Regions from separate parts of the Mesorhizobium sp. WSM4840 genome, predicted to be linked through region 4. Evidence: riboswitches for the same ligand, from Rfam matches in the RefSeq annotation. Region 4 holds a riboswitch; each other region holds the start of a gene.
What was found. A riboswitch is a leader RNA that binds a small molecule or an ion and turns the genes downstream of it on or off. The one in region 4 is predicted to bind cobalamin.

Region 1 (5,438 bases), on a different contig from region 4:
CGCGACGTCTCTATCGAAATGACGTCCGCGTCCAGTTCGCCGATCGAGTCGATGATCTCATTGAACTCCGAATAGCACATGTGGGTGTGAATTTGGGTCGCGTCCTCCACACCCGTCGAAGCGAGCCGGAAGCATTCGACAGCCCAGCCGAGATAATGTTTCCAGTCGGCCTTCCGCAGCGGCAAGCCTTCGCGAAATGCGGCCTCATCGATCTGGATCACCTTTGCGCCAGCTCTTTCGAGGTCCGTCACTTCATCGCGGATGGCGAGCGCGATCTGGCGGCAGGTCTCGGCGCGGGGTACGTCGTCGCGAACAAAAGACCAGTTCAGAATCGTCACTGGCCCTGTGAGCATGCCCTTCACCGGCTTATTCGTCAGCGACTGGGCAAATTGCCACCAGAGAACCGTCATCGGATTGGGCCGCGATACGTCGCCGAAGATGATGGGAGGGCGCACCAGCCGGGAGCCGTAACTTTGCACCCAGCCATGCTGGGTGAAGGCGAGGCCGGACAGCTGCTCGCCGAAATGCTGCACCATGTCGTTTCGTTCGAACTCGCCGTGTACCAGCACGTCCAGCCCGATCTCCTCCTGCCAACGGACCACCGCTTCGGTCTCCTTCTTCAGGAAGGCCTGGTAGTCGATATAGCTCAGCCGGCCCTTCGCATGAGCGGAGCGCGCCCTGCGCACCTCGGCCGTCTGCGGGAAGGACCCGATGGTCGTCGTGGGGAATGGCGGCAGGCCGAGCGTGTCAGCCTGGACTCTGGAGCGCTTGGCAAATGCGCTCTTTCGTTGCTTCATGACGCCGTCAATGCCGACAACTCGCCCATGGACGAGCGGATCATGGACCTTTGCAGACATGGCGCGCGCGGCGGCGGCCTCTTCAGAAGCCTTGAGCGCGCCCGCTACAGTATCCCTGCCTTCGGACAAGGCTTGGGCCAGCACGAGCAGCTCTTCAGTCTTCTGGGCGGCGAATGCCAGCCATGATCTGACGTCCACATCGAGCGCGGTCTCCATCCGCAGGTCCATCGGCACATGAAGCATCGAGCAGGAAGGCGCAATTTCGACGCGGTCCAGCGGCCAGCCGGCAATGACCGGCTTGATACGGTCGAGAATGGCAGTCAGTTTCGCGCGCCAGACGTTGCGGCCGTCGATCAAGCCAAGTGAGAGCACCAGATCCTTCGGTGCGAGCCGACCAACCGTCTCCAACTGCTCGGGAGCGCGCACAAGGTCGAGATGTAGGCCCGCCAGGCGCAGCGAAAGCGCGGTCTCGAGATTGTCTCCCAGCGGACCGAAATAGGTAGCCAGCATGATTTTCAACTTGGGCGCGGCTTTCGACAGCTGGCCGTAGGTGAATTCGAAGGCAGCTCGTTCGTTCGGGTTAAGGTCGAGCACAAGCGCCGGCTCATCAATCTGAACCCAGTCGGCCCCAGAGAGCTCCAAATTTCGCAGGAGTTGCTCGTAGACGGGCAGCAGGCGCGGTAGCAGCGCCATGGTATTGAAACCTTGGTCGGGAGACTTCGCCAGCTTGAGGAAGGTGACCGGTCCAAGGAGGACCGGGCGTGTATGGATGCCGAGCTCTTTTGCCTCCAGAAAGTGATCGACTGGTTTCGTCGACGAGAGGGCGAATGTCTGATCGTCGCCCAACTCCGGCACGATGTAGTGGTAGTTCGTGTCGAACCATTTGGTCATTTCCATCGCGGTTACGCGCTGTCCCTGAACGGCATGCCCGTGACTGGCATGTCCGCAACCCGCGGTATCGCCTTGCGTCCCGCGCGCCATCGCGAAGTAGATGTCGAGGGGGACCTCGCCGCCCGTCCAGCCGTAACGGGTTGGCACGGCGCCGACCATTGCTGCGGTGTCGAGCACATGGTCATACAGTGAGAAATCGTTCGACGGGATTTTCGACACGCCCCGGTCGTGCTGCTCGCTCCAACTGGCGGCACGGAGCGCCTTCGCCGTCGCCAGAAGGTTGGCAGCAGAAGATTTTCCGGACCAGTAGCTTTCGAGCGCGAATTTCAGTTCTCGCCGGCGACCGATACGCGGCACACCAAGCGTTGCTATGGGAACTTGCTGGGAGACATTCATTCCATACCCCGATGGCTAGCGGCGGGGACAAGGAAGGCGCTAACAGGCCGGCATCAACGCCGAGCTGCCGCGGCCACCAGACACCCCGCCCGTGGACGTTGTTCACCGTGGCAGGTCTCCTGGCTCGCGGGTCACAGCCTCTGCCCGTCTTCCCGGGGCAGTTCGCCCCAGTGACATTGGTGGGTTGGCTCGCCGCTTACAGTTGCGGGGGCAGCGCCGGCATTGCACCGGCTTCCCTCTTAGCTCCGCTAGGGCAACGCCTTGCGGAGAACCACGACATGCGGACAATCGCAGCTGCCCGCTTTCTTGTCAATGCTGTATAAAGAAATGTTTATGTGTTTATGTGAATCATTCACCCGCGGCGTGTCTCAATTCGCAGATCGCGGTAGAGCTGAACCATCTGCGCCCCTCTCCGGTTCGCAGGCTGTGGCTGACCGGTGGCTGTGGCTGGCCGGTCGGGCAATCTGTCAATTGTACGATCCCGGCTCAGAACGATTTTCGTAAGAGGGCGTGTTGACCATCATGATCGGCCGGCAGTACTGGGCCGAAGGGCGACAACGTTCCTGAGCCTTCATAATCAGAAATTTGTAGAAGAACCGCCATCCTTCACGGACGGGTACACGGTGTTTTCCCAGCGCTTGTCTGGACAGCCCGCAAAGAGGGGAGGGTGAGCAGCACCTCGCCGAGATGCGTCCCTACAACAACCCGGCCTGCTCGGCCTCGCGGCGCAAATTCTGACGAGGCCTCGGGCCGATCTGCTGGATCACCAATCCGGCCGCCAGTGAGCCGAGGTCGCCGCAGGTCTTGAGGTCGCGGCCTTGCGTGTAACCATGCAGGAAGCCGGCGGCATAGAGATCGCTGGCGCCGGTGGTGTCGACCAGCTCCCGGATTTTGGTCGCCTCGACGGTGACGGTCTCGTCGCCGCGCACGATCACCGAGCCCTTTTCCGAACGGGTCACGGCGGCGATCCGGCAATCCTTGCGGATCTGAGCCAGTGCCCCGTCGAAGGACGATGTCTGGTAGAGCGACTTGATCTCGTGGCTGTTGGCGAAGACGATGTCCACCGTGCCCGAACGCATGAGGTCGAGGAACTCGTCGCGATAGCGGTCGACGCAGAACGAATCCGAAAGCGTCATCGATACTTCGCGGCCCGCGGCGTGCGCCAGGCTGGCCGTCTGCCGGATCGCCTCCTTGGCGCGCGGCGGGTCCCACAGATAGCCTTCGAAATAGGTGACCTTGGCGCCCGAGGCCTTGTCGGGCTCGACGTCCTCAGGCCCGAGCTCGACGCAGGCGCCAAGATAGGTGTTCATCGAGCGCTCGCCGTCTGGGGTAACGAAGATCATCGAGCGCGCCGTCGGTGGCTCGCCATTGAGCGGCCTGGTGTTGAAGGCGACGCCCTGCGCATGGATATCATGGGCGTAGATTTCGCCGAGCGCATCGTTCGAGACTTTGCCGAAGAAGGCGGCGCGTCCGCCGAAGCTGGCGACACCCGCCGCCGTGTTGCCGGCGCTGCCGCCGGAGGCTTCGATGGCCGGGCCCATGCGGCTGTAGAGCAGCTCGGCGCGCCTCGTATCGATCAGGTTCATCGCGCCCCCAAGTAAGCTACAATTTTCGGACGCTCCGTGGCGCCCAAAACATGAACTCGCATTTTCGCATTGAAGGATATGGCCGACCGCGGCACACCCACAAGGTTGAAACCAAGCGACGGCGATATACATTCGCCGCTGCTGTTCCATGCCTCACTGCCCCAAAATTCTGCCGTGCCCCTCACCTGAAGCTGTTTAGCTGGATCCGGTTTGCGCCCGCCACAAGCGAGCGTAAGCGCCTTCAGCTGTCAGCAGATCAGCATGCCTCCCCTCCGCAACAACCCGCCCCTTGTCCAAGACCATTATTTTGTCGGCGCAACGGATGGTGCTGAGTCGATGAGAGATGATGACGATGGTCTTGCCGCCCCGACGCAGATCCTCAACCACTCGCAGGACAAACGCCTCGGCGACCGAGTCGAGAGAGGAGGTTGCTTCGTCGAGGATCAGGATCTCCGGATCCCGGTACAGAGCCCGAGCCAACGAAAGGCGCTGCTTCTCGCCCCCGGAGAGGCGTACGCCGTTTTCGCCTAGATAGGCCTGGAAGCCACCGGGCCAGCGCTCGATCACCTCCCGCAGCCCTATTTGATCGCAGATTTGGAGGATCTTTTCGATGTCCGGCTCGAACTCGCCAAGGGCGATGTTGTCGATCACCGAGCCCGAGAACACATCGATCGATTGCGGCACCGCAGCGACAACCTTGCGCAGGGATACGGTCGACAGGTCCTGGAGGGCATAACGGCCGATCCGGATGTATCCACCCTCAAGCGGGTAGACATTCTGCAGCAGCGCCGCAAGGGTGCTCTTGCCCGAGCCGCTTTCCCCCACCACTGCTGTCATTTCCCCCCGGCGGAAGGTGGCGCTAAGATCCTGGAAAAGCTCGAACTGACTACCATATCGGAACGTGACCTTCTCCAGCTGGATGTCGCCAATGTCGGATTTGTCTGCATCGATGCCGCCACCGCTTTCCGGCTCCAGGTCGAAGATCTCGAACAGGCGATCGGCTGCGACAAAAGCATCCTGAACGATCCGGTTGGTCTGGATCAGACTGGCAATCGGCCGGGTGATATAGCCTAGCAAGGTATAGCAGGAGAGTAATTCGCCAGGCGTGACGGTTTGATCGAGGGCAAGTGTCGTTCCGAACCACATCAGCACGATGGTGAATAAAGTTGCGAGGAATGTCGAGGTGCTGTCTCCGAAGATCGAGATCAGGCCGGAGCTGTAGACGGAGTGCAGCATCTTGATGAAGCGGGTCTCCACCTTGAAGTTGGCGAAGCTCTCCATGCCGGAGATCTTGATTGTGGAGACAGCTCCCAGTGATTCCACCAGTTGTGTCTCTAATTCGGCAGCGTTCTCCATTACGGCGCGCTGACGATTCCTATTCAGCCGGTTGATGATCCAATAGACCGAGAGGTACAAAGGGATGGAGACCGCCACGACCAAGGCGATCTTCCACGAGTAGATGAACATCAGCCCTAACGAGAACAGTACCGTTAGCACGTCAACGAACATGTTGATCGAGACGTCGTTCAGGAAGCTCCTGATCTTCACCGCGTCATTCATGCGGGAAATGATTTCGCCCATGCGCATGCTGTCGAAGAACTTCTGAGGCAGGCTTAGGATATGATTGTAGTAGCCGAGGATCAGGTGGACGTCGATCTTCTGCCCCGTTTGCAGGACGAGCCGGTTTCTGAGGAGATTGATCAGGATCTGCACAACCAAGATCAAGAGCATGGCGACGCTCATCAGGTTGAGCAGATTGCGGTTACCC
Region 2 (5,438 bases), on a different contig from region 4:
ACTAAGCGCTCGATCAAGGTCGAAGAGGTCATGCATGAGACCAGGCACGCCATTCCGGCCACGATGGACCAGGAAGAGGCAGCGCGCGAATTCGAACAATACGACCTTCTCTCCGCCGCCGTCGTCGACGAGAACGAGCGGCTGGTCGGCGTGCTGACCATCGACGACGTGGTCGACGTCATCCAGCAGGAGGCCGAGGAGGATCTGCTGCGCATGGGCGGTGTCGGCGACGAAGAACTGTCGGACAGCATTCTTTCGACTTCGCGCTCGCGCGTTCCGTGGCTGCTCGTCAATCTCGGTACGGCCTTCATCTCGGCCTCGGTGATCAGTATGTTTGGTGCAACGATCGAGGAAATGGTCGCACTTGCCGCACTGATGCCGATCGTCGCCTCGCTGGGCGGCAACGCCGGTACGCAGACGATGACAGTGACCGTGCGCGCGCTCGCCACACGCGACCTCGATATCTACAATGCCGGTCGCGTCATTCGCCGCGAGGTTGTGGTCGGCCTGCTGAATGGCATGGTCATTGCAACGATCCTCGGGCTGGTCGCCGGCTTCTGGTTTCACAATCCCGATCTCGGTTTCGTCATTGCCGCGGCGATGATCGTCAACATGCTGGCTGCGGCACTCGGTGGCATTCTGCTTCCGCTGTTCCTCGACAGGCTCGGCGCCGATCCGGCGATTTCATCATCAATCTTCACGACGATGATTACCGACGTTATCGGTTTCCTCGCCTTCCTTAGCCTTGCCACCTGGTGGCTGCATCTGGGCGCGGGAGTCGGATAAGGCCCTTCAATTGACTTTTACGTAAGTTGCGTGCGAGGTTTCGATGGAGAGCTACCGGTCGATTCCGGTGCGGGACGAGCCCTTTTGTGAATGAAGGGCATCGCCGCATAATGGGCGATCGCGCCGCTATCCGGGCTTTTGGAGTGACGATGCGGGAATATTATTCGATAACCGAACTGACCCGCGAATTCGATGTTTCGACGCGGACGCTGCGCTTCTACGAGGACGAAGGGCTGGTGCAGCCGGTGCGGCGCGGCCGCACGCGGCTGTTTCGCCCGTCGGACCGGCATCTCATCCGCCAGATCATGCGCGGCAAGAGGCTCGGCTTTTCGATCAACGAAATCCGCGAAATCATCCAGATGTACAAGGAGCCGCCCGGGGAGGTCGGTCAGCTCAACCTGATGATCAAACGCATCGAGGAAAAGCGCGAGGATCTGCGCCAGAAGCGCCGCGACCTCGAAGAGACGCTGGCGGAACTCGATCAGGCCGAGGAATCCTGCGTCGAGCGATTGGTGGAGCTCGGCGTCAACACGTGAGCGGCCTTTTTTGACAATTCTACTCTGGCGGCCAGCTAGTGTGGTTTTCTGCCAGAGCGAATTCTTAAAAAGACCTTGCCGCACGCCTCAAATCCAGCGCCGCACCTTTTTAGCGTAATCCCGGTATTTCTTGCCGAATTTCGCCGTCAGAACTCTTTCCTCGCCCTCGATCGCCATCTTCTGCGTTGCGAAGGCGGCGATGATCGCCAGCGGCAGGAACCATACGATCCCCGAGATAAGGGCGACGCCGATCATCAGCAGCGTGTTGGCCAGATATATCGGGTTGCGGCTGACGGCGAAGGGGCCAGATGTGACCAGGTGATCCGGCACGGCGTTTGGGTGGAGCGTCGTCTTTGCCCGGATCATGGTGCGGATTGCCGTGAACCAGAGTGCGACGACGCCGAACAATGCCACCCAGCCGGCCGCGAACAGGATGTCGCCCAGAAGGCCGCCGATCCATGGCAGCGGATAGAGCAAGCCAAGCGCGATGCTGACGGCGATGGCCGCGACATAGATCAGCGGCGGCCACGGTATAAACCCCGGTTTCGGCTGCCCCGGTTTCTGTTGCCCAGGTTTCTGTTGATGGTCGGTCATTGTGCTCCTCCCTCCATCAAAGTGCTGTCGGCTTTGGCAGTGCAGGCGCCGGCGAGCTCGTCGAGATGTGCCTTCCATTCCGCAGCCTGGTCGTTGCGGTAGAGCTGATCAAGCGTGGCCTCGCCCTCGAGTGTATCGAGCATGCACACACAATAGCTGGAGCAGAACTCCGTGTCGCGCGATTGCTCGCACGAAGTCTGGCATTCTTTCAGGAAGGTGACCTGCCTGGTCTCGACCGGTGCCGGCATGACTTGCGAAAAAAGCCAGATCGAGCCGATCAGCACCGGCTGGTGGATCAGATAGAAGGCGAGGCTGTGCCGGCCGATAAAGACCAGCGGATTTGTCCAGCTGCCGGGCGTCAGGCCTGCCAACCGCGTCAGCAGGCCGGAGGCGGAGGCGAGTTTTGCCGTCGCGATGCCCGCAAGCACAGCGCCGAACCATGGCAACAGCGGGACATAATCGTTGGAGCGCGGGTTGGTTGCCGACAGGCCGACCCACCACAGGGCCGGATGGTCGAAGATCTCGGACCTGAGGTAGAGCGGCGCTGTGATGACGAAAGCTGCGACAGCAAGCGCCAGCAGCGCCGGCAGCCGCAGAAACGCCAGGCCGAGCAGGCTGGCGAGCGCGATCTCGTGCAGGATACCGAAGAAGATGAAACTGTCCGGCGTGGCAAGCCTCGTGGCAGCCGATATGGCGAGCGCCGCCCCGGCGACCATGGCGAAGCGTTTCCAGAAGCCGTTCCAGCGGATCAGTTTGCCATGGGCGAGGAACAGGCTGACGCCGACCAGGAACAGGAAGGTCGAAGCGATGCAGCGCGCGTAGAATTTCCACCAGCCGAAGGCGGTCAGGCCGGGATCGGTGTAGCCAAAGAATTCGAGATCCCAGGTGAAATGGTAACTTGCCATGGCAAGCAAAGCGACGCCGCGGGCGACGTCGATGGCGATGATGCGCTTGGATCGGTCCTGAACGGTCGGCGTAGAAATGCTCATGGTCTCGCAATCTGATTCAGCACTGCAAGACGACTATCATGGTTGCCCCGGACAAAAGAAGACAGGGCAAATCCCGTTGATGCTCAGGGCGTCGGTGAAAGCGCCGTATGCCGCTGACGCACCCATTAGAAGCGATGCAGTTCATATTCCTCGGGCATCAGCACTCCGGCCTTGTGGCGCCGGCCGGCTGATTCCCGAGACGGCGCATTCGGGCTGGCCGCTGGCGGAATTTGGTTTGCCGGGCGCAGCGATTCTGCCTATAGTCGCGGCCGTCGTCGGTTCCGTTTGGAGCCGCGCATGAACCCGGAACCGGAATCGGTTCCGGAAAGGTCATGCGCAGAGTCTAAGTGTTAGAGCGTCCTTTGTGCGTCCATTCGGACGCACGGCGCTCTAAAGGGAATGCGGTAAGGGCAAAATTCGCCCAATGCCGTGGCTGCCCCCGCAACTGTGTGCGGTAGTCCTCTCCATATGCCACTGAAGAGTTTCTTCGGGAAGGTGGGGAAGGGCGCTGATCCGCGAGCCAGGAGACCTGCCGGCGACAGGAGAACTGATTTCTATGCCCTCGGGTGGAGGGCGAAAGGACAAGACATGAATACCGCTTCCGTCTCGCTCGGCGCTTCCGTCTCCTCGCAGTCGCGCTTCGTGCAGCTGGCGCTTGCTGCATTTCTCGGCATTTTCGTCATGGGCTTTGTCGGCTTCTCGCATATCGATACGGTCCACAATGCCGCCCACGACTATCGCCACTCGATGGCGTTTCCCTGCCACTGACGAGGGGCCGACATCATGACACTGTTTCGCAACGTCGTGCTCATCGCGGCGATCGCAGGGCTTGTGGCTGGCGTCGTTCTCGCCTGCATGCAGGCCTACGCCACCGTGCCGCTCATTCTCAAGGCGGAAGTCTACGAGCAGGCCGGCAGTGGTCACACGCATGACCATACCGCGGCGCCGGCTGCGAACGCCACGGACGCCAATGCCATGAGTAGCGCCGAACCGGCCGCTCCGGCTGCGGAAGACGAAGGCTGGGCGCCGGCTGACGGTTTTGAACGATTCGCCTTCAACGTCGTTGCCAATGTCGTCACCGGCATCGGCTTTGCGCTGATCCTGGTCGCCGCTTCGGAGTTCGCCGGCGGCATCGGCAATTGGCGTCAGGGCCTGTTATGGGGGCTTGCCGGCTTTGCCGTGTTCACGCTGGCTCCGAACCTCGGCCTGCCGCCCGAACTGCCGGCGATGCCGGCGGCCGATCTCACTCAGCGCCAGATCTGGTGGACGGCGACGGTGATAGCGACCGCGGCCGGTCTTGGGCTGCTCGCCTTTCGCAAATCGCTGCCGCTGGCGCTGCTTGCCGTGGCGTTGATCGTGGCGCCGCATATCGTCGGCGCGCCGCAGCCCGACAGTTTTGAATCGCCGATCACGGAAGCCCTGCACCACCAGTTCGTGGTGGCGGTGACACTGACCAATCTGGTGTTCTGGCTGGTGCTCGGCGCCGTCGTCGGCGTGGTGCGCGGCCGCTTGACCGGCAGCACGACCGGCCTGCGCGACAGCTTTGCCTGATCGCGCTGCTCCCGGCGGCAATCTGACCCTGGTCATCGGCGGTGCGCGCTCCGGCAAGAGCGCGCATGCCGAAAGACTGGTGACGGCCTGTCCGGCGCCGTGGGCCTATATCGCTACGGCGCAAGCCTATGACGACGAGATGCGCGAGCGTATCGCGCTGCATCAGTCGCGGCGCGGCGAGGGTTGGACGACCATCGACGCGCCACTCGATCTCGTCGGCGCGATTGAGGCGTTGCCTGACGGCCGGCCTGTCCTCGTCGATTGCCTGACGCTGTGGCTGACCAACCATATGCTGGCCGAACGCGACATTGAGGCCGAATGCCGAGGGCTGGCCGATGTGCTGTCGCGGCCGCGCGGGCCATGGTTCGTGGTTTCCAACGAGGTTGGCCAGGGCATCGTGCCCGACAATGCGCTGGCTCGCCGGTTTCGCGATGCCGCCGGCCGGCTCAACCAGCAGGTCGCGGCCGTCGCCGGCACAGTGCTGCTGATGGTGGCGGGACTGCCGCTCAAGGTGAAATGAGATGACCGATATCGACGACAGGGACGAGGAACGCCACCGCGCCAAGATGGCCAAGCGCAAGGCGGTGCAGGACGCAGAGGTCGCGGCAAAGACGGTCGAGAAGGGGCTGCTGATCGTCAACACCGGGCCCGGCAAGGGCAAGACCACTGCCGCCTTCGGGCTGGCGCTGAGGATGCTCGGCTACGGCAGGCGCGTCGGCGTCGTCCAGTTCATCAAGGGCAAATGGCACACCGGCGAGAAGGACGCCTTTGCCGCCTTCGGCGACCGGGTCGTCTGGCACACGATGGGCGAGGGTTTCACCTGGGAGACGCAGGATCTGAAGCGCGATATCGCCGCCGCCGAGTCCGCCTGGGCCAAGGCGCTCGAACTGATGGCCGATCCATCGATCAGCCTTCTGGTGCTCGACGAGCTGAATATCGCGCTGCGCTACAATTATCTCGATCTCGACAAAGTGGTGGCGTC
Region 3 (5,438 bases), on a different contig from region 4:
GAGCAGCATCGAACGGTAGAAGAGAATTGGCACGACGTCCCCCTCCCCCTTGAGGGGAGGGTGGCCCGAAGGGCCGGGGGGGGGGGTTGGGGGCGGGGTGGACGGTTTTTTATTCCGGCGCGCGTAAAAGCGTTTGGGCGGGTTACAGGCGCCCCCCCCCCCCCCCTGCGGCCGGACCCTCCCCTCGAGGGGGAGGGGGACGTCGCGCTCGACGATCCCCAGTCCCGGTTGATAGTAGCCGGCTTTTGGCACGCTGACAGGTTCAGCGACCGCCACACCTGATCCGGCGAGACCTGCCAGCCGATGCACCAGCGCCGTCATGTTGGCCGGGCCGCCTTCGCGAAAATAGCCCAGCAGGCCGTCGAGTTCTTCGCGCGGCAGCGTCGAGCATTCGATTAGCCGGAGATCCTCGTCGCGGCATTCGCCGGGCAGCAGCGCCAGTTTTATGCCGCGTGCGCGGGCGATCGAGGCGAGCTGGTCGCAGCCGTAGCGCCACCAGTCGTAACCGCCGAGGACGCGAACCAAAATAACCCTGGCGTGCCGGGCGACGCTGTCGATCCAGAGATCGACGGACATCGGATGGCGCAGGTCGCGCAAGGCCGCCAGCCGCATCGATGGCAGGCGATCCGCGTCCGCCTTCCACGCTGCTGCCAGCCCGGCCAGATCGCTGTCGGTGAAGGACAGCGCCACGACATCCGCAGGCGTCTGCCTGAGATCAACAGGCTCGGCGAGATCGTCGAGCGAGGCGGATGTTGTGGTGAGGATGTGCATCGCGGCTCGTGCCTGAGGTCAGCCGGCGAGAATACGCTCGATGGCCGGGCGGTTCAGCCCTTTCAGGCCGATGACGACGAGGCGCGAACGGCGCTCGTCCTCGGCGGTCCAGGCGCGGTCGTAATAGTGATTGACGCGTGGGCCGACGGCCTGCAGCAGGAGCCGCATCGGCTTGCCGCCGACCTCGACGAAACCCTTGACGCGCAGCACGTTTTCTTCCTCGGCCGCGGTGGCGACGCGCAACGCCAGCTCGTCGGGATTGGCGATCGATGGAATGTCGATGACGAACGAGTCGAAATCGTCATGCTCATGGTCGAGCTCGTCGTCGTGATGGGTCTTGCGGTTCTCGATGTCGTCCTCGACGGCAAGGCCGAGGCCGAGCAGCACAGACGGATCGACCTTACCCTGCGAGGTCGGCACGATCTTGACGGCGCGCGCGGCATGCTCGCCGATGATGGCATTGGCACGGGCCGAGCCGGCGGCGTCCATCAGGTCGCTCTTCGACAATATGATCAGGTCGGCGCAGGCGAGCTGGTCCTCGAACACCTCTTCGACCGGATCATCGTGGTCGAGCGTCTCGTCCTGCGCGCGCTGCGCCTGCAGGGCGTCCATGTCGTTGGCGACGCGGCCTTCCGCCAGCGCCGGTCCGTCGACGACCGCAATGACGCCATCGACGGTCACCCGGCTCTTGACCGTCGGCCACTGGAAGGCCTGGACCAGCGGCTTGGGCAGAGCCAGCCCGGAGGTTTCGATCAGGATATGGTCGACTTTCGGCGATAGCGACAGGATCTGGTCGAGCGCCGGGACGAAGTCGTCGGCGACGGTGCAGCAGATGCAGCCATTGGCCAGTTCGACGATGTTTTCCTCAGGGCAGGTGTCGATGCCGCATCCCTTCAGAATCTCGCCGTCGATGCCGATATCGCCGAACTCGTTGACGATGATGGCCAGCCGCTTGCCGCCGGCGTTTTCGAGCAGATGGCGGATCAGCGTCGTCTTGCCGGCGCCGAGGAAGCCGGTGACGACGGTGCAGGGCACGCGGGAGACGGAAGTGGTCATATCTGATCCTTAACAAGGTCGAGGGGAGGAATGCGGGCGACGAGGCCGCGTTTCAGGCAATCGGGCCGGCCGCGCCATGGAATGAGGCCGTCCGTCGAGGTGGCGAAGAGCTTTGCACCGGCGACCAGATCGGCGCCGCTGGTCACGGTCAGGTCGCCAAAGACATAGCTCCAGCAGCCGTCGCGCAGGATCGCGGCGCTCAGCCGGCGCTTGCAGTTGCCGAGGCATTCGACGGTGCGGATACTGATATTTTCGCCTGATACAGCGCGGCGCGTGTCTTCGGCCAACAATTCGCCGGCGCGGGGATGGCCATCGGAGCCGGTTTCGTCCCGGCAGGAGGCGCAGACGATCACGGTGACGTCGGCCAGAGCATCATCATCGCCGGACAATACGCCCGCTGTCTCAGCCGAAAAACTGCTGTCGCGTTCCAAATCAGGCTCCTTGCCCGGAAAACCCGCCAGGCGATCGGATTCTTATGTCCTAGACGGCAGGTCTCCTGGCTCGCGGGTCATCGCCTTGGTGCCGCCTTCCCGGGACCGTCCCAGTGGTTTTCGGCCTTGGCTCGTCGCTTACAGTTGCGGGGACAGCCGCGGATTTGAAATCGGGGATTTCGCACCGCATTCCCTCTTGGCTCCTCCCTTTGCCGAGAGGAGACCGTCTGAACCGGATTTAGGCTTGTGCAGGCAGTCGTGTCAACGCACGTCTACGACGCGGCAATGTCGGCGAGAGCCGAACCCAGATCACCGGCCGGCGTCACCTCGATGCGGTCCAGGCCGAGCCAACCCTGCATCAGCTTCAACTCCTCGAAGAGTTCGGCGGCGGTTTGCGGCGGGGCGCCGGGCTCGGCATAGGCGGCATGGACGCGCAGCACGCCGGCGGGGCGGTCGGCCTTGAGGTCGACGCGCGCCACGATCCTTTCGCCGAGCAGGAACGGCAGCACGTAATAGCCGTATTGGCGCTTTTCGGCCGGGGTGTAGATCTCGATGCGATAGCGGAAGTTGAACAGTCTTTCCGTGCGCGCTCGTTCGAAGACGACGGGATCGAACGGCGCAAGCAAGGCGCGCGCCTCGATCTTGCGCGGAAAACGGGCATCCCTGTGAAGATAGGCTGTTTTGTCCCAGCCTTCGACGCGAACCGGCAAAAGATCACCTGCGTCGACCAGTTCCTCAATGCGGCCCTTGATGTCGGCGGGAGAGAGACGGAAATAGTCGCGCAGGTCGCCCGCTGTCGCGACGCCGTGGGCGCGGGCGGAAATGCGCAGCAATTCGCGGTGCGCATCTTCCGGGGAGGGCACCGGCAAAGCAAGTACTGCCGGCGGCAGCACGCGCTCCGGCAGATCGTAAAGCCGCTCGAAGCCACGACGCGACGCCGTGGTGATACGGCCGGCCCAGAACAGCCATTCGAAAGCGTGCTTGGCATCGCTCCAACCCCACCAGCCGCCGTTTCCCTTCTGGCCTTCGAGGGCGGATGCGGCGACCGGCCCTCGTTCGACGACCTCGCGATAAATGTCTTCAATGTAGGCGGCGCGTTCGCGGCCCCACTTGGCCAGTCCGTTATACATTTCCTCGCCACGTTCGGCCCGCTCCATGCGCCAGCGCATCAGCGGATAGGTTTCGACCGGCAGAAAGGAGGCTTCGTGCGCCCAATATTCGAAGACCGTGCGCTTGCGCGTCACGGCGGCGTTATCGAGCAGCGCAAGCGGGTAGGGGCCAAGCCGCGAATAGAGCGGCATATAATGGGCGCGCACCACCGCGCTGACGGAATCGATCTGCAGCAGGCCGGTCCGGCCAAGCACACGGGCCAGATGGCGGCGATCGGGCGTGCTGTTAGGGCGAGGATCGGCAAACCCCTGTGCGGCAAGCGCGATGCGCCGGGCCATGGCGAGCGAGATTTTTTCCTTCATGCAGACGGCACTCTGTCGGCGTTCGACCAAGGTTGGGGGCGAATGATTCCGCGTCATGCTAGCAGGGTTTTGTCGGCATCTATGTCAGGAGAGAAAACTGGAGTAAAAAGTGAAGGAACTCAAACAGGAGTGGATCAGACCAGTTTATCCGGATATGCTGCCCAGCACCGTGTTTTGAACAAGGTTTGACTTGCTTCGCCGAAAGCCCTGCGCTAACCCTCGCCGCGTTGCAGCATAGAGCCCCCTAAAACGGTTCAGTGGTTAAACTGTCACGCTTCCGCAAGTGGGTCCGGTGCTGTAATCAGAGTGGATTGGCCGCCAACGGAAAGCTGCAGCATGAACGCATTGTTGAGTTCGTACCTGCCCATCGTCCTGTTTATCGGCGTGGCGCTGGTCGTCGGCCTGGCGCTGCTTGCCGCACCCTTCCTGGTGGCCTACCGCAACCCAGATCCGGAAAAGCTTTCCGCTTATGAGTGCGGCTTCAACTCGTTCGATGACGCCCGCATGAAGTTCGATATCCGCTTCTACCTGGTGTCGATCCTGTTCATCATCTTCGATCTGGAAGTGGCCTTCCTGTTTCCGTGGGCCGTGTCTTTCAGCCAGATCGGCATGCTCGGTTTCTGGTCGATGATGGTGTTTTTGGCGGTGCTGACCATCGGCTTTGCCTATGAATGGAAGAAAGGAGCGCTGGAATGGGATTGAGCGACAATTCCGGCACGCTCGTCGCGCCGAAGCCAAAAGGCATTCTCGACCCCAGCACCGGAAAGCCGGTGGGGGCGAATGATCCCTTCTTCCTCGAGATCAACGACGAGCTTGCCGACAAGGGCTTTCTCGTAACCTCGACCGAGGCGCTGATCACCTGGGCCCGCAGCGGCTCGCTGATGTTTATGACCTTTGGTCTTGCCTGCTGCGCGGTCGAGATGATCCACACCTCGATGCCGCGCTATGACAGTGAGCGTTTCGGAGTCGCACCGCGCGCGTCTCCGCGCCAGTCGGACATCATGATCGTCGCCGGCACGCTGACCAACAAGATGGCGCCGGCGCTGCGCAAGGTCTACGACCAGATGCCTGAGCCGCGCTACGTCATCTCGATGGGCTCCTGCGCCAATGGCGGCGGCTACTACCACTATTCCTATTCGGTGGTGCGCGGCTGCGACCGTGTCGTGCCGGTCGACATCTACGTGCCCGGCTGTCCGCCGAGCGCGGAAGCGCTGCTCTACGGCATCCTTCTGCTGCAAAAGAAGATCCGCCGCACCGGCACGATCGAGCGGTGAGCGGGATGATGAGCCTGAATGAACTCTCGACCTATCTCGGCGAGAAGCTGAGCGGCCGGATCGGCGATGCAGTGTTTGCCTATGGCGAACTCACCATCTCGGTCGAGCCGCAGGATCTGATCGAGGTGGTGAGCTTCCTGCGCGACGATCCAAAATGCCAGTTCATCTCGATCATCGACGTCTGCGGCGCCGATTATCCATCGCGGGCCAAGCGATTCGACGTTGTCTATCACCTGCTGTCGCCGAAGCAGAATGTTCGCATCCGGCTCAAGGTGCAGGCGGACGAAGAGACTGTGGTGCCATCGATCACCAGTGTGTTTCCGGGCGCCGACTGGTTCGAACGCGAAACCTACGATCTCTATGGCGTGCTGTTTTCGGGTCATCCCGATCTCAGGCGGATTCTGACCGATTACGGCTTCGAGGGTCATCCGCTG
Region 4 (5,438 bases):
GTAACAGCGGCTGTCGTCCTCATCGTTGCGGGACAAGCCGGCGCGGCAGATGTTCATCAAGCCGCGAGCGTTCCGCAGGCAGGAGCCCCGGTCGCGGAAGCGCCAAGCCCCTGGCAGATCCGCCTGCGCGCGTTGGGGGTGATCACTGAGGATTCGGGCTACGTCAACGCGGTGCCCGGCTCCGGTCTTTCCTATTCGAACACGCTGACGCCGGAACTCGATATTTCGTATTTCTTCACGGACAACATCGCCGCCGAACTCATACTCGGCACCACCTATGCCAACGTCGATGGCCAAGGTGCGATCGGCGGGCTGGGCAAGGTCGGCAAGGTTTGGCTGCTGCCGCCCACGCTTACATTGCAGTATCATTTTACCGATTTCGGCGCCTTCAAGCCCTATATCGGCGCCGGTGTGAACTATACGATTTTCTATCACCAGCAAGCCGGCAGCGCCGATGATCTCAAGGTCAAGAACACATTCGGCGCCCTTTTCGAAGTCCGCGCGCGGATCATCCGTGCCGAGAAGTGGACCCGCGATGGTCTTAAAGGCGCAACTTGATAGTCTTTCTTCTGCGATTCTGCAGCAGGGGGGGGGATGGCTCGAGTGTCGCTGCCAGGCGATGTGGTGACCTGGGCGGCAGGCCGTCACCAGACGCTCAGGCGGATGTTTTCCGACCAGCGTTTCAACAGGGACTGGCGACAGTCATCCGCCAGCCACCGCCCGAACGGGCCAGATAGCGCAGTGCGTTCAACACCGCCGGCGCCAAGCTAACAGGCAAGGCCACGCTCGATCCCTGGTTGATAGGCGACGGTCCACGGTCGCAAGCCGACGACGGACCTACGCGAGGCCCGCTTCGTGCGCCGCCTGTTGTTCCGCACCCTCCCATTCCGCATCCGTCAGGTCGGTCTGGTAGTGCTTGGCTTGCTTCTCATGTTCAGCCATCCGGCCACGGCTCGCTTGGGTCCACATCCCAAGCTTGAATCATGCGAACAGTGGCAACTCAACCCATTCTCAAACGGGCTCTTTAGAGAGTGCGGCATTAACCCCGGATTTGGTGATTCTCGGTTCACCGGGGTGGCTGGTCTCGCATGAGGGGGCGAGCATGCCCGGTCACGCACGATCGTGGCGCCGGCCTTCAGCAACCGCAGGGTGAAGCTGCTCGCGCAGCAGGTCGAGGCGATCGCCGCAGTTGTTCGAGACGCTGGCGGCCCAGCCCCAGCCCGCCGACCTGCGGCGCCACCTCTCCTTTCCGCTTCCGGCCGTGGTGATCAGCGCGCTGATGGGCGAATGCGCAAGCACGCTGAGCGAAGCCGAGCGGGAACAAATACCGGGACTCCGGCTGACCGTGACGACCTGGCCCGACTGCACACCTTTGAGCCCGGCGACCTCGACCTGATCCGGCGTCGCCGATGGGGACAAGGACCTTTCCGAGCCTGCACTGATGAGAGGCCGCATCGTATGCGGCTTCGGGCGAAAGAGACCGATCAGCGCAAGCGCATTATTCGCATCATCACATAAACATCTCGTTATATGGTATTGAGAAGGAGCGAAGCGGCTGTGATTGTGCGGCATGCCGTGGTGCTCCGCGCGGCACTGCCGTGGCGGAGCTAAGAGGGAAGCCGGTGCGATGCCGGCGCTGCCCCCGCAACTGTTAGCGGCGAGCCAAGCCCATTGATGTCACTGAGGCGAACGGCCTTGGGAAGACGGGCACAGGCTTTGACCCGCGAGCCAGGAGACCTGCCACGACGAACAACGTCCACGGGCGGGGTGTCTCGGTGGTCGCGGTAGCCCGGCTTCGTGCCGGCCTACTCGCGCGTCTCCTTGGCCCCACGCCCCAAACCATCGGGGTATGGCATGACTGTCTCTCAACAAATTCCTGTGGCAACGCTTGGCGTGCCGCGTATCGGTCGACAGCGGGAACTGAAATTCGCACTTGAAAGCTACTGGTCCGGAAAATCTCCCGCTGCCGACCTGCTCGCGACGGCGAAGGCGCTGCGTGCCGCTAGCTGGAGGGAACAGCACGATCGCGGCGTGTCGAAAATCCCGTCCAACGATTTCTCGCTTTACGACCATGTGCTCGACACCGTCGCCATGGTCGGCGCCGTGCCGGCACGATACGCCTGGACTGACGGCGAGGTCCCACTCGATACCTATTTCGCCATGGCGCGCGGCAACCAAGGTCAGGCCGCGGATTGTGGACACATAAAGCGTGACGATGGTGGGGTTCCTTTTGCCCTTCTCCAGCCCGCTGATGTACTGCTGGCTGAAGCCGGAGATCTCGGCAAGCTGCTCCTGCGTCAAGCCGGCGTTCTCCCTGATCCTGCGTGCATTTTGTCCGACCAGCTTGCGCATATCCATGCGCGGAGGTCAGCGGATCACGGGCCTTGAGTTTATCAATTTGCCGCCGGCGGGCAGCAAATCAAGGGATGCGATTTTGATGACGTTGGTCGCTCAAGCCAAGCACAGCTCGAGCTATCGGTCACGCGAGCCATGCGACGTTCACCGCCCGCATACTTGGCCACGGAAGACTGCAGCCGGCGAAGCGCTTCGGCAACCTTGGCCTGGGTTAAGCCCTTGTTCTTACGCGCCGCTATCAGCTGTTCCAACAGCCGGCGTTGGCGGGGCGATCGAAGAGATGCCGGCATCAGATGGTGCTTAAGTCTATTCAGATCGCGGATCGAGCAGCGTTGCCGGCTCAACCTCCAGCACCATAGCGAGCTTCTCGACCATGTCGATGCTAGCAGCATATACACTGCGCTCAAGAGCGCTGATGTACGTTCGATCAACACCAGCTTCATGTGCCAGCGCCTCCTGCGACACCTTCTTTTTCTCGCGAAGCCTACGCAGATTGCGGGCAAAGACCTCTCGGATTCCCATACGTGAGAGGCCACCCTCTTGTTGAGTCGTCCCGCCACATGTGATGCATGATCACCGCAAGCCGACGGGCCAATGCGACAATGGCCTTCTGTCGGCCGTGCCGCCTGGCGACATTCATCGCCCACGCCTTCAGCCACGACCAATTCGTCACACGCGTCAGCAGCGTCTGCGCGGCTTCGTAACATCATGCCATGGCCGCAGCAGGAGATCCGGCCCATGCGCCCAATAGGTCCTTGGGACGCCGATGCCCTGCATCGCCTGCACTGTGATCCGCTAGAATCCCATAGATGGCTAGGGCCCGCCGATCCCGGAGAGAAGGCCGGGACGAGACCGCAGGCTGACCCAGGACTGGGAGAAATCCAGCGCTTCCGCAGAAGCCTACGTCGCCCACATCCGTTTCCTCACCCGCAGGCCCGCGGCAGCAGTCCAAGATGGCTGCCGGCATCGACAACAATGTTCTGACCGGTAATGTTTGACGCTTCCGTCAGGAGGAACAGCGCAGCCTCGGACATCTGTTCCGATGTGCCTGCCTGGCGTAGAGGCGTTCGCTGTTCCTCGTCTTCTTTCATCTTGTTGTATTCAATTTCGCCCACGCCATTCAGCATCCAACGGGTCTGGATCAGGCCGGGGGAAATGGCATTCACCCGGACGGCGGGGCTGAGCCAGCGTGCCAGCTCTTGGGTAAGAGTGTTTAAGGCACTCTTAGACAGCGTATACGGTAGTGAGCTGCCGTTGCCGATAAGGGTGGCATTGGTGGACACATTCACGATCGCGCCGCGTTCTTTGCGTTCCTCCCATTGTTTTCTCATGGCCGGAAACACAGCACGGCCCATCATGAAAGCGCCTGTGGTGTTCACTCGAAATATGCGGTCGAAATCCTCCGGTGTGACGTCTTCAAGATCGCCGACTTTTTGGAACTTTGTGGTGGCAGCGTTATTGATAAGGCCGTCGATGCGACCCCATTCGCTCAGGGTTTCGACAGCCAGTTTGCGGCAATCGGCATCCTGCCCCACGTCGGCCTGAACAACAATGGCTTCAACCCCTTGCGCTTTGACTTTGGCATAAGTCTCGTCGGCTTCCTTCTCGCTTCGAGTATAGTTGATCGTGACGTTCCAGCCCCGCGCCGCGAGGTCGATGGCACAAGTCGCTCCCATGCCTGTTGCCGATCCTGTCACAATTGCTACTTTGGCCATGGTGCCCTCGAATTAGGTATCTCTCTTGTTGGGTATCTCTTGCGCCACCCTCTCAGGGGGTCACGTAACAAGTTCACTCGCCCTTTGGCTTGAGCTAACGGCATTTTCCTCTCGGGGAAGGCTTTGACTGGAGCCACTGACTCGTGACGGATCTTTCCAAGGTCTAACATTATTACTTCCTCACCCATCTTTCAGATGTAATATATAACTGTCGGAAGTCAATTCAAAAATCGTAAATGCAATTTAAAAATTCAATTACGTAATGTTTCAATACAAAACTGTTTATTTATTTTGATGACAATATTATATCATGCTGTAATATAACCTTAATTGTCGATTATAGATCTAACATAATTAGCCGCGGATGCGCTCGAGGGCTTGGGTGAGCCAGGCATGCGGATCGACATTGTTCATTTTGGCGGCGGCCAGAAGCGTGGCTATGGTTCCCCATGTCCGTCCACCACCGTCACTGCCGGCGAACAACAAGTTCTTTCTCGTAATTGTCATCTCGGGGTCATTCCGCCCATTGCAGGAGGTCGAGGTCCATTACCGTTGGCACCCGTATTTCGGACGTAGCCTTCGCTGCGAGAACAGCGAAGAGCGCGCCAACGGCCGGATCATTCACCTCGTCGTCGCGCGCGGGCATGTCATTACCGCTCCGGCCTGGATGATCGATGCTGTGGCTTGCTGCGCGGCGATGGACCTGGGCTCCCCGCCGCCGACGAGCATCTTGCCGGAGGGCGAGCGTCTGGCGCACGCGGAGGCCTTCATCGCCAATCTAGGGTTCAAGACGGTGTTCGGCAGCTCGGCAGCTTACTATCTTCCGTCGTCCGACACGGTGTTCATGTCCGACTTCTCCTCTTTCCGGGATGCAGCTTCGTTCTATGGAGCGTGGTTGCACGAGACCGGCCACGCCTCAGGCTCGAAGCACCGGTTAGACCGCGATCTCTCGGGCCGGTTCGGCTCGGCCGCCTATGCCGCCGAGGAATGCTGCGTCGAGATTCTTAGCGGGCTTGTGCTTGCAGTCAAGGTGAGACTCGTTTCGCGGTAGGGACGCTCATTACTGAGCGCCCCCCGCACAGATCCACGCGGGCGGCTTTCCCGCACGAAGCGAACACTCGGCCATGGATGAAGGTTGCAAGGCTTGGGAAGGTAGTCATTGGCTAACTGCGCGACCCGTTCCCACGTAGCGCCGTCCTTCTGGCTGCGTCGCTGTAGCGTACGCCGCCAAAGGTCGATGACGCGATACCTGAGCGCTGTGAGCGCTCGGATATTTGTTGGAACGTACCCATCCGGTGAAGCTTCCGATTACCCACATCGTCGGCGGGCCTATTGCCCCGTATGAATCTGCCGTGATTCTGTCCGTGA

Region 1: another riboswitch for cobalamin. It lies ahead of metE (5-methyltetrahydropteroyltriglutamate--homocysteine S-methyltransferase); the one in region 4 lies ahead of AC0L3I_RS34605 (5-methyltetrahydropteroyltriglutamate--homocysteine S-methyltransferase).
Region 2: another riboswitch for cobalamin. It lies ahead of AC0L3I_RS08985 (CbtB domain-containing protein); the one in region 4 lies ahead of AC0L3I_RS34605 (5-methyltetrahydropteroyltriglutamate--homocysteine S-methyltransferase).
Region 3: another riboswitch for cobalamin. It lies ahead of AC0L3I_RS08805 (DUF1636 family protein); the one in region 4 lies ahead of AC0L3I_RS34605 (5-methyltetrahydropteroyltriglutamate--homocysteine S-methyltransferase).

The regions. Positions count from the first base shown of each region.
Region 1 is NZ_JBVVQD010000029.1:43,842-49,279, forward strand. Features, by position in the region: gene metE (5-methyltetrahydropteroyltriglutamate--homocysteine S-methyltransferase) at 1-2,060, opposite strand, end outside; cobalamin riboswitch at 2,177-2,375, opposite strand; gene AC0L3I_RS28975 (adenosine kinase) at 2,780-3,802, opposite strand; gene AC0L3I_RS28980 (peptidase domain-containing ABC transporter) at 3,866-5,438, opposite strand, start outside.
Region 2 is NZ_JBVVQD010000004.1:292,256-297,693, forward strand. Features, by position in the region: gene mgtE (magnesium transporter) at 1-786, shown strand, start outside; gene AC0L3I_RS08970 (MerR family transcriptional regulator) at 936-1,322, shown strand; gene AC0L3I_RS08975 (methyltransferase family protein) at 1,410-1,916, opposite strand; gene AC0L3I_RS08980 (acetyltransferase domain-containing protein) at 1,913-2,905, opposite strand; cobalamin riboswitch at 3,256-3,456, shown strand; gene AC0L3I_RS08985 (CbtB domain-containing protein) at 3,494-3,673, shown strand; gene AC0L3I_RS08990 (CbtA family protein) at 3,689-4,456, shown strand; gene cobU (bifunctional adenosylcobinamide kinase/adenosylcobinamide-phosphate guanylyltransferase) at 4,479-4,976, shown strand; gene cobO (cob(I)yrinic acid a,c-diamide adenosyltransferase) at 4,978-5,438, shown strand, end outside.
Region 3 is NZ_JBVVQD010000004.1:255,203-260,640, forward strand. Features, by position in the region: gene AC0L3I_RS08795 (cobaltochelatase subunit CobN) at 1-771, opposite strand, end outside; gene cobW (cobalamin biosynthesis protein CobW) at 790-1,827, opposite strand; gene AC0L3I_RS08805 (DUF1636 family protein) at 1,824-2,258, opposite strand; cobalamin riboswitch at 2,297-2,501, opposite strand; gene AC0L3I_RS08810 (winged helix-turn-helix domain-containing protein) at 2,531-3,730, opposite strand; gene AC0L3I_RS08815 (NADH-quinone oxidoreductase subunit A) at 4,067-4,432, shown strand; gene AC0L3I_RS08820 (NuoB/complex I 20 kDa subunit family protein) at 4,423-5,004, shown strand; gene AC0L3I_RS08825 (NADH-quinone oxidoreductase subunit C) at 5,013-5,438, shown strand, end outside.
Region 4 is NZ_JBVVQD010000050.1:23,303-28,740, reverse strand. Features, by position in the region: partial or broken gene AC0L3I_RS34615 (OmpW/AlkL family protein) at 1-528, shown strand, start outside; partial or broken gene AC0L3I_RS34610 (cytochrome P450) at 1,034-1,285, shown strand; cobalamin riboswitch at 1,560-1,759, shown strand; partial or broken gene AC0L3I_RS34605 (5-methyltetrahydropteroyltriglutamate--homocysteine S-methyltransferase) at 1,879-2,202, shown strand; partial or broken gene AC0L3I_RS34600 (helix-turn-helix transcriptional regulator) at 2,203-2,358, opposite strand; gene AC0L3I_RS34595 (helix-turn-helix domain-containing protein) at 2,662-2,877, opposite strand; partial or broken gene AC0L3I_RS34590 (IS110 family RNA-guided transposase) at 2,840-3,110, opposite strand; gene AC0L3I_RS34585 (SDR family NAD(P)-dependent oxidoreductase) at 3,279-4,070, opposite strand; partial or broken gene AC0L3I_RS34580 (transposase domain-containing protein) at 4,425-4,574, opposite strand; gene AC0L3I_RS34575 (zincin-like metallopeptidase domain-containing protein) at 4,510-5,121, shown strand.